Regions from separate parts of the Nocardia sp. NPDC004582 genome, predicted to be linked through region 1. Evidence: riboswitches for the same ligand, from Rfam matches in the RefSeq annotation. Region 1 holds a riboswitch; each other region holds the start of a gene.
The links. Region 1 has a riboswitch for S-adenosylmethionine ahead of ACWELJ_RS15015 (bifunctional o-acetylhomoserine/o-acetylserine sulfhydrylase). Riboswitches for the same ligand answer to the same signal wherever they lie in the genome.
Positions count from the first base shown of each region.

Region 2: it holds a riboswitch for S-adenosylmethionine, as region 1 does, so the genes downstream of both, ACWELJ_RS11860 (rhodanese-like domain-containing protein) here and ACWELJ_RS15015 (bifunctional o-acetylhomoserine/o-acetylserine sulfhydrylase) in region 1, are expected to answer to the same signal.
Region 3: it holds a riboswitch for S-adenosylmethionine, as region 1 does, so the genes downstream of both, ACWELJ_RS30615 (ABC transporter substrate-binding protein) here and ACWELJ_RS15015 (bifunctional o-acetylhomoserine/o-acetylserine sulfhydrylase) in region 1, are expected to answer to the same signal.
Region 4: it holds a riboswitch for S-adenosylmethionine, as region 1 does, so the genes downstream of both, ACWELJ_RS21910 (aminotransferase class V-fold PLP-dependent enzyme) here and ACWELJ_RS15015 (bifunctional o-acetylhomoserine/o-acetylserine sulfhydrylase) in region 1, are expected to answer to the same signal.

Region 1 covers NZ_JBSGCY010000044.1:2,407-6,609, forward strand. The annotation lists gene metX (homoserine O-acetyltransferase MetX) at 1-1,093, opposite strand, end outside; gene ACWELJ_RS15015 (bifunctional o-acetylhomoserine/o-acetylserine sulfhydrylase) at 1,090-2,439, opposite strand; SAM riboswitch class IV at 2,536-2,647, opposite strand; gene ACWELJ_RS15020 (TetR/AcrR family transcriptional regulator) at 2,681-3,418, opposite strand; gene ACWELJ_RS15025 (MFS transporter) at 3,555-4,203, shown strand, end outside.
Region 2 covers NZ_JBSGCY010000030.1:46,204-50,406, forward strand. The annotation lists gene ACWELJ_RS11845 (TetR/AcrR family transcriptional regulator) at 1-65, opposite strand, end outside; gene ACWELJ_RS11850 (nitroreductase family deazaflavin-dependent oxidoreductase) at 198-599, shown strand; gene ACWELJ_RS11855 (O-succinylhomoserine sulfhydrylase) at 683-1,897, opposite strand; gene ACWELJ_RS11860 (rhodanese-like domain-containing protein) at 1,894-2,316, opposite strand; SAM riboswitch class IV at 2,346-2,461, opposite strand; gene ACWELJ_RS11865 (Rv0361 family membrane protein) at 2,525-2,959, opposite strand; gene ACWELJ_RS11870 (FAD-dependent oxidoreductase) at 3,183-4,203, shown strand, end outside.
Region 3 covers NZ_JBSGCY010000177.1:3,760-7,962, forward strand. The annotation lists gene ACWELJ_RS30605 (GNAT family N-acetyltransferase) at 112-939, opposite strand; gene ACWELJ_RS30610 (HAD family hydrolase) at 1,063-1,698, shown strand; SAM riboswitch class IV at 1,853-1,971, shown strand; gene ACWELJ_RS30615 (ABC transporter substrate-binding protein) at 2,043-3,203, shown strand; gene ACWELJ_RS30620 (ABC transporter permease) at 3,204-4,203, shown strand, end outside.
Region 4 covers NZ_JBSGCY010000083.1:417-4,619, reverse strand. The annotation lists gene ACWELJ_RS21920 (LysE family translocator) at 1-388, opposite strand, end outside; gene ACWELJ_RS21915 (biliverdin-producing heme oxygenase) at 543-1,208, opposite strand; SAM riboswitch class IV at 1,463-1,576, shown strand; gene ACWELJ_RS21910 (aminotransferase class V-fold PLP-dependent enzyme) at 1,632-2,945, shown strand; gene ACWELJ_RS21905 (hypothetical protein) at 2,979-3,167, opposite strand; gene ACWELJ_RS21900 (DUF2752 domain-containing protein) at 3,186-3,650, opposite strand; gene ACWELJ_RS21895 (TetR family transcriptional regulator) at 3,751-4,203, opposite strand, start outside.

The sequences.
Region 1 (4,203 bases):
TCTCGGTCAGGAACCCGTCGTGCCCATCCTTGGAGTGGATGACCTCGAGCCCCTTGGAGCCGGGCAGCAGATCGGCCAGCTCCTGCAGGGTGCGCAGCGGGTAGAGCCGGTCCGAGTCCACTCCGCCGATCACGCACGGCACCGGCGTCGAGGCCAGCGCCGCCGCGACGCCGCCGCGGCCGCGCCCCACGTCGTAGCGGTTGATGGCCTCGGTGAGCAGCACGTAGGTGCCCGGATCGAAACGCGCGATCAGCTTCTCCGCCTGGTACTCCAGGTAGCTCTGCACCGCGTAGCGGCCGCCCGCGAGCGGATCCTCGTCGCCCTGGCCGTGATTCTCGAAACGGTGGTCGAGCTCGCCCTCGGCGCGGTAGGTCAGGTGCGCGATGCGCCGGGCGATGCCCATGCCGGTCGTGGGTGCGCGCCCGGTGCCGTAGTAGTCGCCGCCCTGCCAGTCCGGATCGGCCTTGATGGCGGCGATCTGGGTGGTCTGGGTACCGATCTGATCGGCGGTGGCGCGTGCGCCGACCGCCAGCACCAGGGCCGCGCCGACCCGTTCGGGCCGGCCGATCATCCACTCCAGCACCCGCATGCCGCCCATGGAGCCGCCGATCACGGCGGCCAGGCGGTCGATGCCGAGCAGGTCGAACAGCTTGGCCTCGGCGGTCACCTGGTCGCGGACGGAGATCGCGGGAAACCTTGTGCCCCAAGGCTTCCCGTCCGGAGCTAGCGAGGACGGGCCGGTGCTGCCCTTGCAGCCGCCGAGCACGTTGGTGGCGATGACGCACCATTCGCGGGTGTCCACGGGCGCGCCGGGGCCGACGCTGCCGTCCCACCAGCCGGCCTGGTCGTGATGGACGTCGGCGGGGCCCACCACGTGCGAGTCGCCGGTCAGCGCGTGCTCCACGAGCACCACGTTGTCCGCGTTCGCCGACAGTTCGCCCCACCGCTGGACGGCCAGTGTGACGTCGGGGATCACGGCCCCGCTCTCGAGTTCCACGTCGCCGATGGCGATGCTCCCGAGCGTCCCGTCGGGCGGCGGCAGCAAGCGCTCCGCCGCGTGCCGGGACGTTCGCGATTCGATGTTCACGGTCAATGTGCCGCCGCCGTCAGTCCGGCGCGCAGGTCCGCCAGGATGTCGTCGATGCCCTCGATGCCCACGGCCAACCGCACCAGACCAGGTGTGACGCCGGAAGCCAACTGCTCGGCGGGCGTCAGCTGGGAATGCGTGGTGGAGGCCGGATGGATGACGAGCGAGCGCACATCCCCGATGTTAGCGACATGGCTGTGCAGCACCAGCGCCTCCACGAACTTCTTGCCCGCGTCGACCCCACCGGCCAGCTCGAAGGACACGATGGCGCCGACACCCTTCGGTGCCAGCTGTTTGCCACGCTCGAACCAGGGCGAGGCGGGCAGACCCGCGTAGTAGACCTTCTCGACGCCGGGCTGTCCGGCCAGGAACTCGGCCACCGCCTGGGCGTTGGCCACGTGCCGCTCGATGCGCAGGCTCAGCGTCTCGAGACCCTGCGCGATGAGGAACGCGTTGAACGGCGACACCGCCGCGCCCAGATCGCGCAGCAGCTGCACGCGGGCCTTGAGCGCGTAGGCCGGTGCGCCGAGATCGGCGAAGACCGCGCCGTGGTAGCTGGGGTCCGGGGTGGTGAAGCCGGGGAAGCGGGACTCGCCCGCCTCGTTCGTCACCGTCCAGTCGAAGGCGCCGCCGTCGACGATCACACCCGCGACCGCGGAACCGTGCCCGCCCAGGTACTTGGTGGCCGAGTGCACCACGATGTCCGCGCCCAGCCGCAGCGGCTGGATCAGGTACGGGGTGGCGACGGTGTTGTCCACGATGAGCGGCACCCCGGCGGCGTGCGCGACCTCGGCGATGCCCGGAATGTCGAGGACCGAGCTGCTCGGATTGGCGACGGTCTCGCCGTAGAACGCCTTGGTGTTGGGCCGCACCGCCGCGCGCCACTGCTCGAGGTCGTCGGGATCCTCGACGAAGCTGACCTGGATGCCCAGCTTGGGCAGCGAGTAGTGCAGCAGGTTGTAGGTGCCGCCGTACAGGTGCGGGCTGGCCACGATGTGGTCCCCGGCCTCGGCGAGATTCAGGATCGCGTAGGTCTCCGCGGCCTGGCCCGAGGCCAGCAGCAGGGCGGCCACGCCGCCCTCGAGCGCCGCGATGCGCTGTTCCACGGCGTCCTGGGTGGGGTTCATGATCCGGGTGTAGATATTGCCCGGTTCGGCGAGCCCGAACAGCGCGGCGGCGTGGTCGGTGTCGCGGAACGCGTAGGACGTGGTCTGGTAGATGGGCAGGGCGCGGGCTCCGGTGGCGGAATCGGGAGCCTGGCCGGCGTGAATCTGTTTGGTCTCGAAGGACCAGTTGGCCGGATCCAGGGCGTCGTCAGCGGGGACGGCCGCGGGTGCGGTCGAGTCACTCATGTGTTCTGCTCCAAAAACAAGGTCGCCGAATGGCGGAGGTTTGACGTTATCGAGAAGCGAATGGGCTTCGACAACAACACATCTCGGTAGACCTCCTGGTTGCGCTTGCGTTCGGCCTTCGAACGCCCGGTCTGCACCCGGAGCACCCCACCGCAGCTGGAGGGTTGCCGATCAGCAAGCCGGGGCCTTATCGCTGATGCTCTTGACCTAATGCGGGATTCTAGCGGCCGATCGCCCCGATCTACCCAGTGGGGTTTGTCGCATTCACAGCGGTATTTTCCCCGTTTACGGGGGGAAATGTCGTTGTCGCACCGCAACAGACCCGACGGAATTCGCTGAATGCGGCCTGGACGCTGTCGGCGAGCACGCGGGCGGTGGTGACCGTGGTGCAGTCGGCGAACTCGTCCCCGTCGTCGAACTCGCATTCCATGCCGACCCGCACGATGCCGTGCCAGGTGGTGGCGATGAGCCGCACGGTGAGGTGGTCCTCGGGCAGCCGCAGGCGTTCGGCCAGCACCTCCGACACCGCCCGGGTCTTGGTGTCGGCCGATTCCATGCTGAGCGCGCGCACGGCGACGCTGTCGCGGGAGATGCGCTGCATCTGCTGGAACCAGCGGAAGGGCACGGGCGCGTCGGAGTCGATGATCTGGTCGACCACCGCCAGGAACGCGCCGAGCAGCGCTTCCATCTCGTCGCCGGAGATCGGTTGGGCGCGCAGCTGGTCGGCGAGGGCCTGTCCCCAGCTCTCGATGGGGGCGATGACGATCGCCTCCTTGCTGTCGAAGTACCGGTTCACGGTGCGCGGGGAGACATCGGCGGCGTCGGCGATCTGCTCGACGGTGGTGGCGTCGAAGCCCTGTTCGTCGCACAACCGCAGGGCGACGTCGATGATCCGGGCCCGGGTCTGCTGCTTCTTGCGCTCACGCAGGCCGGGGCGGTGACGCGAGATCACACCGATGTGACTTGACAACTCCGACATGCCTCCATCGTAGGTCCTTGATGCGTTTTCCTGTCCCAGTATGACAACTGTCGTAGTGCGACATTTTTCCCTTGACGCCAATTGTCGGTGGGGGTCACTATGGTGATGCTGCCTTCGAACTCCAGAGGAGAGGCTCATGACCGTAGCGACGGACGCTCTCGGTACAGACGAAAAAGCAAGTCCCGCACAAGATTCCAGGCGTTGGTGGGCGCTCGGCGTGATCGCCATGGCGCAGCTGATGGTGGTCCTGGACGCCACGATCGTCACCATCGCCATGCCGTTCGCCCAGCAGGATCTGCACATCAGCGACGGTGACAAGCAATGGATCTTCACCGCGTACACCCTGATCTTCGGCGGTCTGCTGCTGCTCGGCGGCCGCCTCGCCGACTACCTGGGCCGCCGCCGGATCCTGATGGTCGGCCTGATCGGCTTCGCCGCGGCCTCCGCGCTGGCCGGTCTCGCGCAGAACCAGGCCGAACTCTTCGCCGGTCGGGCGCTGCAGGGCGCGTTCGGCGCGCTGCTGGCCCCGGCCGCGCTGTCACTGGTGTCGGTGACCTTCACCGAGGCCAAGGAACGAGCCCGGGCCTTCGGCGTGTTCGCCGGTGTGTCGGCGGCGGGCGCCGCGCTCGGCCTGATCGCCGGTGGCGCGCTCGTCGAGTACGCGAACTGGCGCTGGTCGCTGCTGGTGAACACCCCGGTCGCGCTGCTGGCCCTGCTCGGCGCGTTCGCCTTCGTGGTCAAGGATGTGCCCGCGCCGCGCACCGGCGGTTACGACCTGCCCGGCG
Region 2 (4,203 bases), on a different contig from region 1:
ACCCGCCGCATCGAGATCGATTCCGCGCCACCGCGATCCGCCACCCGGATGGCGGCATCCAGCACACGTTCCCTGCTGAGTGGTTGCGATCGGCGCGGCACGGCGGCTCCCGGTTCGAAGGTATTGACAGGCTTACGCCCGTAAGCCTACCTTACAGTCGTAAGCCAGCCTTACACTCGTAAGAGAAGGAGACTCCGATGCCGATGCCGAGATGGTGGGGGCACGTCAACAAGAGGCTGTTCAACCCGCGCGCGATCGCGAACGGGACATGGCCGGTGCTGACGCATATCGGCCGCACCTCGGGCACGATCTACCGCACCCCGCTCGACGCCCATCCCGTCCCGGGAGGGTATGTGTTCGTGCTGGTCTACGGCTCGCGCGCGGACTGGGTGCGCAATGTCCTGGCGGCCGGCGGCGCATCCCTGCGGATCGGCGGCCGGGACGTGGAACTCGCCGCCCCGCGCATCGTCGGGGAAGCCGAGGCCTTCCAGTCGCTGCCGGCGGATGCCGCCCGCCCGCCGAAGCTGTTCCGCATCACCGAATTCCTACGCATGGACCTCGGCAACGCGGTGACCTTCGAATCCGGATCCGCGCACTGATCCACCGGGCCGGCAGCGCCCGATCGGCCCATCGAAAAGGGCCGGAACCCAGTGGGTTCCGGCCCTTCGGAAAGATCGTCGGATCAGCTCAGCGCGTGGTCCAGGTCGTTGAGGAGATCCTCCACGTCCTCCAGGCCGATGGAGATGCGCAGGACGCCGTCGGTAATGCCCACGGCCGCACGGCCTTCCGGGCCCATGGCACGGTGGGTGGTGGTGGCGGGGTGAGTGATCAGGGTCTTGGCGTCGCCGAGGTTGTTGGAGATGTCGACGATCCGCAGGCGGTTCAAGACCTCGAAGGCGCGCTTCTTGGCCTCGTTGTCGGCGGCCTTCAGCTCGAAGGTGATCACCGTGCCGCCGCCCGACATCTGGCGCTTGGCCAGCTCGTACTGCGGATGCGAGGACAGGAACGGGTACTTCACCCACGCCACCGCCGGATGCGACTCCAGGAACTGGGCGATCCTCAGCGCCGAGTCCACCGACTGGCGCAGCCGCAGCGGCATCGTCTCCAGGCCCTTGAGCAGGGTCCAGGCGTTGAACGGGCTCAGCGCCGGACCGGTGTGGCGCATCAGGTTCTTCACCGGGCCGTCGATGTAGTCCTGCGGGCCCAGGATCGCGCCGCCGAGCACCCGGCCCTGGCCGTCGATGTGCTTGGTGCCCGAGTAGACGGTGATATCCGCGCCCAGGTCGAAGCCGCGCTGCAGCAGCGGAGTGGCGAAGACGTTGTCCAGCACCACCTTCGCGCCCGCGGCATGCGCCAGATCCGAGACCGCGCGCACATCGGTGAGGGTCTGCATCGGGTTCGAGGGGGTCTCGAAGAAGACGGCCTGGGTGGGAACGGACAGCGCCTGCTCCCACTGGTTCAGGTCCTCGCCGTCGACGAACACCGTCTCCACGCCCCAGCGCGGCAGGATCTCGTTGGCCACCACGAAGCAGGAGCCGAACAGGCTGCGCGCCGCGACCAGCCGGTCACCGGCGGACAACAGCGCACCCAGCGCGGTGAACACCGCCGACATGCCCGACGCGGTCGCGAAACAGGCTTCCGCGCCGTCGATCAGGCGCAGCCGCTCCTCGAACATGGCGACCGTCGGGTTGCCGTAGCGCGAGTACACGAAGTGCTCGATATCGCCGGTGAAGGAGGCCTCGGCCGCCTCGGCGCTCTCGTAGACGAAACCCGAATTGAGGAACAACGCCTCGGAGGTCTCGTCGAAGCCGGAACGCCGGGTGCCGCCGCGTACCGCCTGGGTGGCGGGGCCGACGCCCTCGGGAAGCGGTTTCTCGAAAGAGCCGCCGGTGATCATGACTGCCTCCACGGAAGTCCGTCGGCGCGCCAGCCGGTGCTGCCGCGGTGGCCCTGGCCGTCGAGCGCACCCTCGAAGCCGTCGACCACATTGAACGAAGGGGTGATGCCGAGCGTGGTGGCGGCGGTGGCCGCGCCGATCGAACGCTGGCCGGAGCGACAGATGAAGATGACCGGCGCCTCCGAATCCGAAGTCCGGTGGGCCAGCGACTGCTTCAGCAGATCCGCGAACCGGGCATTCGGGGTGCCGGTGACGTCGACCCACTCGATCAGCGCGGTCGGGCGGCCGATGCCGCTGGTGTCGGGCACGCCGACGAACCGCCACTCGGCCTCGGTGCGCACGTCCACCAGAACCGCATCGGGGTTGTCGCGCAACAACTCCCACGCCTGCTTCGGCGTGATGTCACCCTCGTATTTCATATGCGCCGCGCTCACTCGAACCTCCTGAGAATCCGCACTTGCCGCATCGCTGTCCGATGCGAGGCCAGGTCGTCACCCGGAGCACCCCACCGCGGAGGAGGGTTGCCGACCAGCCAGCCGGGGCTTGGCGCTGGTACTCATGACCTGGGATTGAGATTGCCGAAGAACCGTCCCCACTGTCAAACCCCGGCGGCGCTTTCGGCCGATGTCACGAATTACAGACCAACCAGCGGGAATTCTCCTTGGCGAAGTGCCAGGGCGCGGTGGTCGGCGCGCCCGCGACGGTGAAGGAGACCTGCGCGGTCGCCGCGTCGCCCTGCACAGTCGCGTCGGTCAGCTTGCTGTAGGCGATGGTTCCGCCGGTCTCGACCGCGATTCGCAAGGGCGAGAGCTTGTCGTCGAAGGCCTGACACTGCAGGCGCGGATCGTATTTCCCGGTGTCCTGCCGGGACCGGATGAACGCGTCCGCAGCCGCCGAGAGCCGATCGGAATCTGTGACATTCTTCTCAACCGGCGACACCACCGACGCGACCACGATCCCGAGGATCACGACCGCGATGATTCCCGCCGCCACCAGGAACGGCCACATGCTGCGGGTCTCGTTCTGGTCGATCCGGACCGGGGTCTCCTCGGCGTCGCTCATGGGTAGATCATGCCTGGTCCCCTTGTGAGGGCCGGCGCGTGCCATCGATAGAATCAGCAGAATTTCCCGCCCCAGCGCGGGAATAGCAAGACTACGCAGCAACGCTGCAGCGTCGGGGGCCAACGGAGGTCGCCGAGGCCAGAGCGTCAACTTAGCCTAAGCTAAGAGCGACGGCTGAGTTTTTGACGGCAATTTAGTTTCGACCCAAAGGGTGCGCGGAAGAATGACCGAACAGAGTGCAGCGACCCGCCCGCTACGCATTGCGATCGTGGGCGCAGGACCGGCCGGCATCTACGCCGCCGACGCGTTGATGAAGTCCGACGCGGACGTGAGCATCGATCTCTACGAGCGCATGCCCGCGCCCTTCGGCCTGATCCGCTACGGCGTCGCGCCCGACCACCCGCGCATCAAGGGCATCATCACCGCGCTGCACAAGGTGCTCGACAAGCCGCAGGTCCGCCTGCTGGGCAATATCGACTACGGCGTCGACATCACCCTCGAGGACCTGCGCCAGTTCTACGACGCGGTCATCTTCTCCACCGGCGCCAACGCCGACCGCGCGCTGGGCGTGCCGGGCATCGACCTGGACGGCTCCTACGGCGCCGCGGACTTCGTGTCCTGGTACGACGGCCACCCCGACGTCGCCCGCACCTGGCCGCTGGAGGCCGAGAAGGTCGCGGTCCTCGGCGTCGGCAACGTCGCCCTGGACGTGGCCCGCGTGCTCGCCAAGACCGGCGACGAGCTGCTGCCGACCGAGATCCCGCCGAACGTCTACGAGGGCCTCAAGGCCAACAAGGCGCTCGAGGTGCACGTGTTCGGCCGCCGCGGTCCCGCCCAGGCCAAGTTCACCCCGCTCGAGCTGCGCGAGCTCGACCACTCGCCGACCATCGAGGTCATCGTCGATCCGGAGGACATCGACTACGACGAGGGTTCGGAAGCGGCACGCCGTCATTCGAAGCAGGTCGACATGATCTGCAACACCCTCGAGCAGTGGGCCATCCGCGACGTCGGCGACCGCCCGCACAAGCTGTTCCTGCACTTCTTCGAGAACCCCTCGGAGATCCTCGGCGAGGACGGCAAGGTCGTGGGCCTGCGCACCGAGCGCACCCAGCTCGACGGCACCGGAAACTGCAAGGGCACCGGCGAATTCAAGGACTGGGACATCCAGGCCGTGTACCGCGCGGTCGGCTACCTGTCGCAGAACATCCCGGCCCTGCCCTTCGACGACCAGGCCGGCACCGTGC
Region 3 (4,203 bases), on a different contig from region 1:
GCCGCCGCTTGGCCGGCGCCCATCACGGCGGATCGCGGGAGCGCGGAGTTCGGTGATCCTTCTGCGCGCGCGGAAGCCATCCGAGCCATCGATACGGCTGTACTCGGACGGTCAGCCCTTGACCAGGATGGCCCGGGTATAGAGCAGCGCGAAGCCTTGGCGCTGGACGTTCTGCTGAGATTTGGAGCCGGGCTGCGTGGTGACCACCGCGATGTCGCAGCCGGCCGCGGCTGCCTCGGCGAGGCGGGCCGACAGCAGTGACGATTGCACGCCGTGCCGCCGATGTGTGGGATGGGTTGCTGCGCCGGTGAGTTGGGCGATGCCGCCGGACATACGCAGGCTGGCTCCGCCCGCCACGCCGCCGTCGCGCCGGGCGAGATACCTCTGGACGTCCGCCGCGCCGGTCAGGTCGCGCATGGCGCGGGCGATGATGTCGGCGGGGAATTCCTCGTGGGAGGCCACGCCCTGCGTGTCGGGGTGGGCGAAGCCTTCCGCGACGACATCGAGCCAGGTGTCGAATTCGTCTTCGCCGCTGTGGGTCACCTCGACACCGGGGGCGACGGTCGCGACCGGTGCGCCGCGCAGTTCGCGGCCGAGCACGTTCTCGAACGACACCAGGCGGTAGCCCCGCTCGGTGAGCAGTTCCCCGACGCCGGGGTCGCCGAGTTGTGAGACCTCGGCCTGCACAGGTGTTTTCCGTTCCGCGCAGAGCTGCTCGATCGCGTCGAGTTCCGACGGCTCGGGGATTCCGGCGAATCCGAGTCCGGCGATCTTGTTCAGCGGTGACCCGTCCTCGGCAAAGGACGCCACCCCGCCCGCGATCGGGATCACGAATCCGGCGTCCGGGCCGAGCCGGGTCGCGGCCGCCCCGCTGCCCTTGGCGATCAGCTCGGCTTCGGCCCGCTCGATGCGCTCGGCCAGTTCGGTTCCACAGAACAGCGTTCCCTGATCGCTCGGCATGGGGTCGAGCCTAGGTCGCGGATCGGTGGCCTCGCCTCCGATTTTCGCGGTGCGCGGCGGTCGAGGCGCGGGGCGGGAACCGGCGGGCCGTAGGGTCGGGGCGTGGCTGTTGATGATTCGAGCGGTTCCGCCGGTGGTCTCGTGGTCGGGTTCGACCTGGATATGACGCTGATCGATTCGCGGCCGGGGATCGCCGCGGTGTGGGATGCCGTCGCCGCGCGGACCGGGGTGCCGATCGATTCGGAGCTGGTGGTGTCGCGGCTGGGTCCGCCGCTGGCGCACGAGGCGGCGCAGTGGTTCCCGGAGCACGAGGTACCGGGCGTGGTGGCCATGTACCGGGAGATGTATCCGGAGCTGGCGGTGCACGCGTCGGACCATCTGCCCGGCGTGGTGGACGCGCTGGCGGCGGTGCACCAGGCCGGGGGCCGGGTGCTGGTGATCACCGCGAAGAACGGCCCGCACGCGCAACTGCATCTGAATCATCTGGGGCTGGCGGTCGACGAGCTGGTCGGCGGCGCTTGGGCGGAGGAGAAGGGGGAGGTGCTGCTGGAGCGCGGCGCCTCGATCTATGTGGGTGATCATCTCGGCGATGTGCGCGCGGCCAAGGTGGCGGACGCGACCTCGGTGGCGGTGACCACCGGGCCCTACACGGCCGAGGAGTTGTCGGCGGCGGGCGCGGATGTGGTGCTGCGCGATCTGACCGAGTTCCCGGCCTGGCTGGCAGCGCATCTGACGTAGGGGCGAGCGGCGGCGTCCGCGGGGGCGATGCCGCCGAGGGGGCAATTCGTGGGGGCGACAGGAGATTTCCCGGCGGCGGGGCCGGGTGGCGTTTGGCATCAGGGTGATTCGAACGGTGTCGGCCGCCGGTTGTCACGGCTACCTTTCTGGACACGGTCACGAGTATCAGCGTTTTTCGAGCCCCGGCTGGCTGATCGGCAACCCTCGCGTGGGCGGTGGGGTGCCCCGGGTGACGACCAGGCGCTGCCCGACCGGGTGGCGCAAGCGCCAGGACCGCGCATTCCTCTGTCGCGGTCGTGTCCCCCTGCCCGGCGGTGTGCCGGTGCGCGAATGTAGAGGTAGCTATGAGCAGGATCTTGTCCCGGTCGCGTGGTTTCCGGGTGGCGGTGGGTGTCGGGGCGGCGGCCCTGGTCGCGAGTCTGGCGGCGGCCTGCGGTAGCGACTCGTCCGGAAGCAGTTCCGACACGGTGTATTTCGGTGTCTCCGGGCCCAAGACGGGCAATTCCGCCGAGTACGGGCGGCTCTGGCAGCAGGGGTTCGATCTGGCGCTGGACGAGATCAATGCCGCGGGCGGGATCAATGGCAAGAAGGTGGCGCTGAAGTGGGAGGATTCGCAGTCGGATCCGAAGCAGACGGTGCCGATCGCGACCAAGTTCGTGGGTGATCAGTCGATCATCGCGGAGCTGGGGGACTTCTCCTCGCCCGCGTCGATCGCGGCGTCTCCGGTGTACAACCGGGGCAAGCTGGTGCAGTACGGGTTCACCAACTCCGCGGTGGATTTCACCAAGGCGGGGGACTATTCGTGGAGTCCGTCCATCACCTTGGACGTGTACATGGAGCGCAACGCCGAATGGGTGCGCTCCAAGGCGAAGAAGGTTTCGGTCGTCTACCTCGAAACCGACTGGGGTAAGCAGGCTTTCAAGTTCTTCGAACAGTTCGCCAAGGAGAAGGGCATCGAGATCGCCTATTCCTCGGCGATCCTGCCGGATTCGCAGGACTTCCGGCCGGTGCTGATCAAGGGCCGCGACGCCAACCCGGATGCCTTCGTGCACCTGGGATATGGACCGGACGGGGCGCTGGTGGTCAAGCAGCTGCGGGACGTCGGGTTCACCGGGCAGTTCTTCGGCGGGCAGAACACGCCGCAGTTCATCGACCTGGCGGGCGCGGCGGCCGAGGGCGACATCGTGAACGGCGTGTTCACGCCCTCGGATCCGAGTCCGAAGGTGCAGAACTTCGTCACCAAGTTCCGGGCCAAGTTCAACACCGATCCGGGCGATTTCAATGTGTACGCCTATGACGCCCTGAACGCGGTGGTGAAGGCGGCCAAGGCGGGCGGTGCGACCCGGGAGGGTGTGCTGAAGGGGCTGCGCGAGGTCAAGGACTTCGACGGAATCGGCTTGGGCACCTTCGCCTTCGATCAGCAGACGCGCCGCCCCAGCGGGGTCAAGCCGATCGAGCTGATTCTGCAGAACGGCAAGTTCGTGCCCGTCGGAAGCAAGAAGTAGATGTTCGACACGCTCATCGCGGGTCTGGTCCACGGCAACGCGTACGCGCTGATCGCCGTGGGCATCACCCTGATCTTCGGGGTCAGCAATGTCATCAATTTCGCGCACGGCTCGATCTTCGCGTTCGGTTCGGTGCTGGGCTGGTGGCTGATCGCCCAGCACGGGGTGCCGTGGTGGGCCGCGCTGGTCGTGGTGGTGGCGGTGACGGCGCTGGTCGGAGTGGCCATCGACGTGCTGGCGGTGCGGCCGTTGCGCCGGGCCCCGGCCATCGCGGCGCTGCTGGCGACGGTGGCGGTGGGGCTCATCATCGAGAACGTGGTGGCCCTGGTGTTCGGGCCGGACACCCGGCCCTTCCCGCAGGTGCTGTCCACCAACAACTTTCAGGTGGGCGGGGTGCGGTTCGGCACCTCGGACGTGGTCATGTTCGCCATCACCCTGCTGGTTATGGGCGGGCTGTGGGCGTTCCTGCGGTTCAGCCGGCACGGGCTGGCGATCCGCGCGACCGCGCAGGATCCGGATGCCGCCGCGCAGATGGGGATCGGGGTCGGGCGGGTGCAGTCGCTGGCCTTCGCCATCGCCTCCGGGCTGGGCGGGCTGGCGGGCATCTTCGTCGGCCTCTACAACTCGAATATCTCGCCCACCAGCGGCGGCGTGGTCGGCATGACCGGGTTCGTGGCGGCCACCATCGGCGGGCTCGGGTCGATTCCGGGCGCGGTGCTCGGCGGCTTCGTGCTCGGCTTGGTGGAGGCGTTCGGCATCTACTGGTTCGGGGACGGCTATCGGGATCTGATCACGTTCGGACTGCTGGTGATCTTCCTGGTGCTGCGGCCCGGCGGGCTGCTGGCCCGGCCGCCCGCCATCGAATCCGAGCCCATGACCGGGACGTTCCTGGGCTCGGGCCGGGAGTTGCGAGTGCGCTGGTGGCACGCGCTGCTCGCGTTCGGGGTCGCCGGCGTGGCGATTCCGTTGGTCGCCGACGACTACGGCATCTCGGTGGGCA
Region 4 (4,203 bases), on a different contig from region 1:
GATTGAAGACACACGACAGCAATCCGGCAGCGAACGCCGAGCGCATCGACGCGGGCGTGCCCCGCACCACCGCCGCCTCCGGCCCGGCCTCCGCGTTCCGCGCCCGCCGATGCTCGATCAGTGCCCGAATCCCCAAGTACAGCAGGTAGATTCCGCCGATCACCTTCAGCGTCCGATACGCCGTCGCCGACTGTTCCAGCAGCGCCGCCACCCCGGCCGCCACCACCGTCGCCCAGACGATCCCGCCGAACGCCGAACCCACCGCCGCCGCGATCCCGGGTCGCGGTCCGGCCATCGAGAATCGCAGCACCAGGAAGGTATCGGGGCCCGGGGTGAGCGCCAGCAGCACGCACAACCCCGCGAAACTCAGCAGCAGCGGAAAACTCATGCCCTCCATGGCAACCCATCGCGGCGACGCGACGCAAGGGTGATATCGCTGACCCTGCCCCCGACGAGCAGGGCCAACGGGTCACCCCCGGAAACGGCGAAGACCGCCGCCCCCGCCTGATGAACGGGGTGCGACGGCCTCTGGTGACGAGTTCTCAGTTCCGCGCGCTGGTCTCGGCACCCAGTTCACGGAACAGGTCGGTGTTCATCGTGAACGCCAGTCGCGCCTCGTCGAGCACGCGATCGACCTCGGGACCTTCCAGGGGAAGCTGGTCCAGGGCCTCGCGGTACTCGCGCTTGAACGCGGCCGGATTGGTGATCTCGTCGAAGACGTAGAAGCGCACGCCGTCGCCCTTCTTGGGCAGGTCCCACAACTTCTCGGCGGTGCCGCGGATGACCTGGCCGCCGGAGAGATCACCCAGGTAGCGGGTGTAGTGGTGGACGACGTACCCGGCCGGCCATTCCTGCGCGCACTCCTCGATGCGGGCGGCGTAGGCGGCGGTGGCGGGCAGCGGCCGCAGCTCCTCGCGCCAGTTCGCGCCGCCGAGGTGGGCCAGGTCGGTCTCGAGCGCGGCCAGGCGGGCCAGCTCCGGCTTCACGAACGGGCCCGCGACGGGGTCGGAAGCCAGTGCGGCGGAATGCTTTTCGAGGGCCTCGTAGACGAACCAGAGCTGGCCGGTGTAGCGGAGGAAGGCCTCGACGCCGAGCTGCCCGGTGAGCAGGTCCCGCATGAACGTGGAGTGCTCGGCCTCGTTGTGCTGCTGCTCGGTCGCGGTGCGAATGAGCGTCGAGAACGGGGCGCTGGTGTCCGTGTCCAACATGGTCGGCTCCTCGTGGTCAACTCCGGGGCACCCCACTTTGGCTACCCTAACTTCCTAGTCGACCGTACGCCTCAGCAACGATCTCGCGATTCGAACTTTGCGGCCCACCCACTCCAACTTTCGGATGATTTTTCCGCCCCGCCGGTGCCGTCGATCACGGCTTCTCCGCCGCCCCGAATGTCGTGCGCGGACCGCGACAGGCGAAGGCGGGCAGGGTTGACAAGCCCGTGACGCGTCTGCCAATCTCGCTTTCAGGTCATGAGTACCAGCGCTAAGCCCCGGCTTGCTGGTCGGCAACCCTCCACCGCGGCGGGGTGCTCCGGGTGACGACCGGGCCGTCGCCCGACCGGGCGCGGCAAGCGCGGACTCACGATCGATTCCTGTCTTCCGATCGCGTGTCCCCTGAATCCGATGGGATTTGTGATGACCGCTTTCGCCGACCAGACCTGTGCTCCCCTCGCCACCGTGTCCGGCTGTGACCTCCGGGTTCCGCTGGTCCAGGGCGGGACCACCGGCTACGCGAACTTCGACTACGCCGCCAGCGCCCCCGCGTTGCGGCAGGTCACCGACCGGGTCGCCGAGCTGCTGCCGTTCTACGCCAGCGTGCATCGCGGGGCGGGGTACGCCTCCCGCGTCTCCACCGACTGCTACGAGTCGGCGCGCGGCTCGGTCGCCCGCTTCCTCAACGCCGCCGACGATCAGGTGGTGGTGTTCACCCGCAACACCACCGACTCGCTGAACCTGCTGGCCGCCTGCGTGCCCGGCGACACCGTGGTGCTGGATGTCGAACACCACGCCAACTTCCTGCCCTGGACCCGGCACGGCCGCCGGGTGGTGCCGGTCGCCGACACCATCGAGGAGACCATCCAGCGGCTGGTCGCCGAACTGTGCTCGAAACCCGCTGCGCTGCTGGCGGTTACCGGCGCCTCCAATGTGACCGGCGAACTGCTGCCACTGGAACGGCTGGCCTGGATCGCGCACCAGTGCGGCACCCGCATCCTGGTCGACGCCGCCCAGCTGGCCCCGCACCGCCGGATCGACCTGCGCACCACCGGCATCGACTACCTGGCCTTCTCCGGGCACAAGGCGTACGCGCCGTTCGGCGCGGGCGTGCTGGTCGGCCGCCGGGACTGGCTCGACACCGCGGAGCCGTACCTGGCGGGCGGCGGCGCGGTGCGCTCGGTCGCCACCGACAGCGTCGAATGGGCGCCCGCGCCGCAGCGCCACGAGGCCGGTTCCCCGAACGTGCTCGGGGTGGCCGCGCTGGCCGCCGCCTGCGACGCGCTCGCCGATCTGGACGAGACCACCGTCGTCGAACACGAGCAGTACCTCACCCACCGGCTGCGCTACGGGCTGAAAACCGTTCCGGGCGTGAACTTCCTGCGCGTGTGGCGCGACAGCACCGACGCCGTCGGCATCGTCGCCTTCACCGTCGACGGTTTCGAGCCCGGCCAGGTGGCCGCGTATCTGTCCGCCGAACACGGGATCGGGGTGCGCGACGGCCGGTTCTGCGCCCATCCGCTGCTCTCGCGGCTCGGGGTGGATGCGGCGCTGCGGGCCAGCATCGGACTCGGCACCACCGCTGCCGACGTGGACCGCCTCATCGACGCGATCGCCACCCTGGTCGAGCACGGTCCGACCTGGAATTACGCCCGCACCGACGGCCACTGGAACCCGGTCCCGGAGACCCGGCCCTTCGGCGGTTCGGCGGACGGCGCCGCGCCCTGTGGATTCTGAGAGCCCTGCGGATTCCGAATCGCCGGGAGCGGGTCAGGGCACCAGGTAGCGGGCCGCGAGCTCCTCGACCAGCGGGTCGTCCTCGTCGACCGCTTCGAGTCGGTCCAGGTCGTCCTGGACCGACACCTGCCGGGTGTCCGGAATCTCCGGATCGGGCGGTCCGTCCTCCTCGAGCTGACGGATCAGCTTGTCTCGCACCCGCTCCTTCAGCGATTGGCTCATAGGAAGAGCATCCTCCGCTCAGACGGGCGCGATCCAGGTACCCCACGGCGTGTTCCGCACGACGGTGAACACGATGAGGAAGGCCACCGCGATCCACAGCGCCGACCTGGGCAGGATCCGCGGTAGCGGCGGCGGCGCCGACCGGCCCCGCCAGGCGCGCACCAGCCAGGTGCCCCACCAGGCGAGGAAGCCGAGCGTCAACGGCAGCAGCAGCACATTGCTGTGGATGGCGTCCAGGAACCGACCATCGGTCAGATTGTGCAGGCCGCGCAGGCCGCCGCAGCCGGGACACCAGTACCCGGTCAATTCGTAGAACGGGCAGAACCCGTAGGCCCCCTGCACGTGCGGGTCCCGGAAGTGCAGCAGCGCCAGGCCGCCGGCGACGGCCGCACCGCCCAGCAGCGGGAGTCCGACGCCGAGCCGTCGCGGGCGCGTAGGCCCTGGTTCGGCTCCCGCCGTCGGTACCGCTGCCGTGGTGTCCACGAGAATCAACGGTAGCCGGGCCACCGCCCACCTGCCAGGTCACACCGAACTTCGCACCCGATTGCGTTGCTCGATCACGCCGCCCGATTGCGTTGCGGCCTCAGCGGATCGGGGCGCGTTCCACTACCGGGGCGGTGAGCACGCCCGCGAGCATGTCCACGATTTCTCCCCAGGCGTCCACATCCCCCGCGGCGACCTTGCCCGCCTCGACCGCGCGTTCATGATCGGCCAGTAGCGCGAACAGCACGGTCGGCAGCGCGCGCAACCGCCGCAGCCGCAGGCGTTTCGGCAGGTCGGCGAGTTCCCGATCGAGCTGCTGCATGATCACGCGCACCGAGGTGCGCTGGGCGGAGGCCAGATTCGCCGCGTCGGTGACGGCTCGGTGGGTGTGGATCTGTTCGAGGAATCGCGCGTAATGGTGGACACCGTGCCGGTCGGCCAGCTCGAGCATGGGGATGACCAGCGCTTCGAGCAGATCGTGGACGCTGGTCACGCCGGTCCCGGCCTGTTCGGCCAGCAATTCGAGCCGCCGGATCTCCAAGGTGGCGAGCCG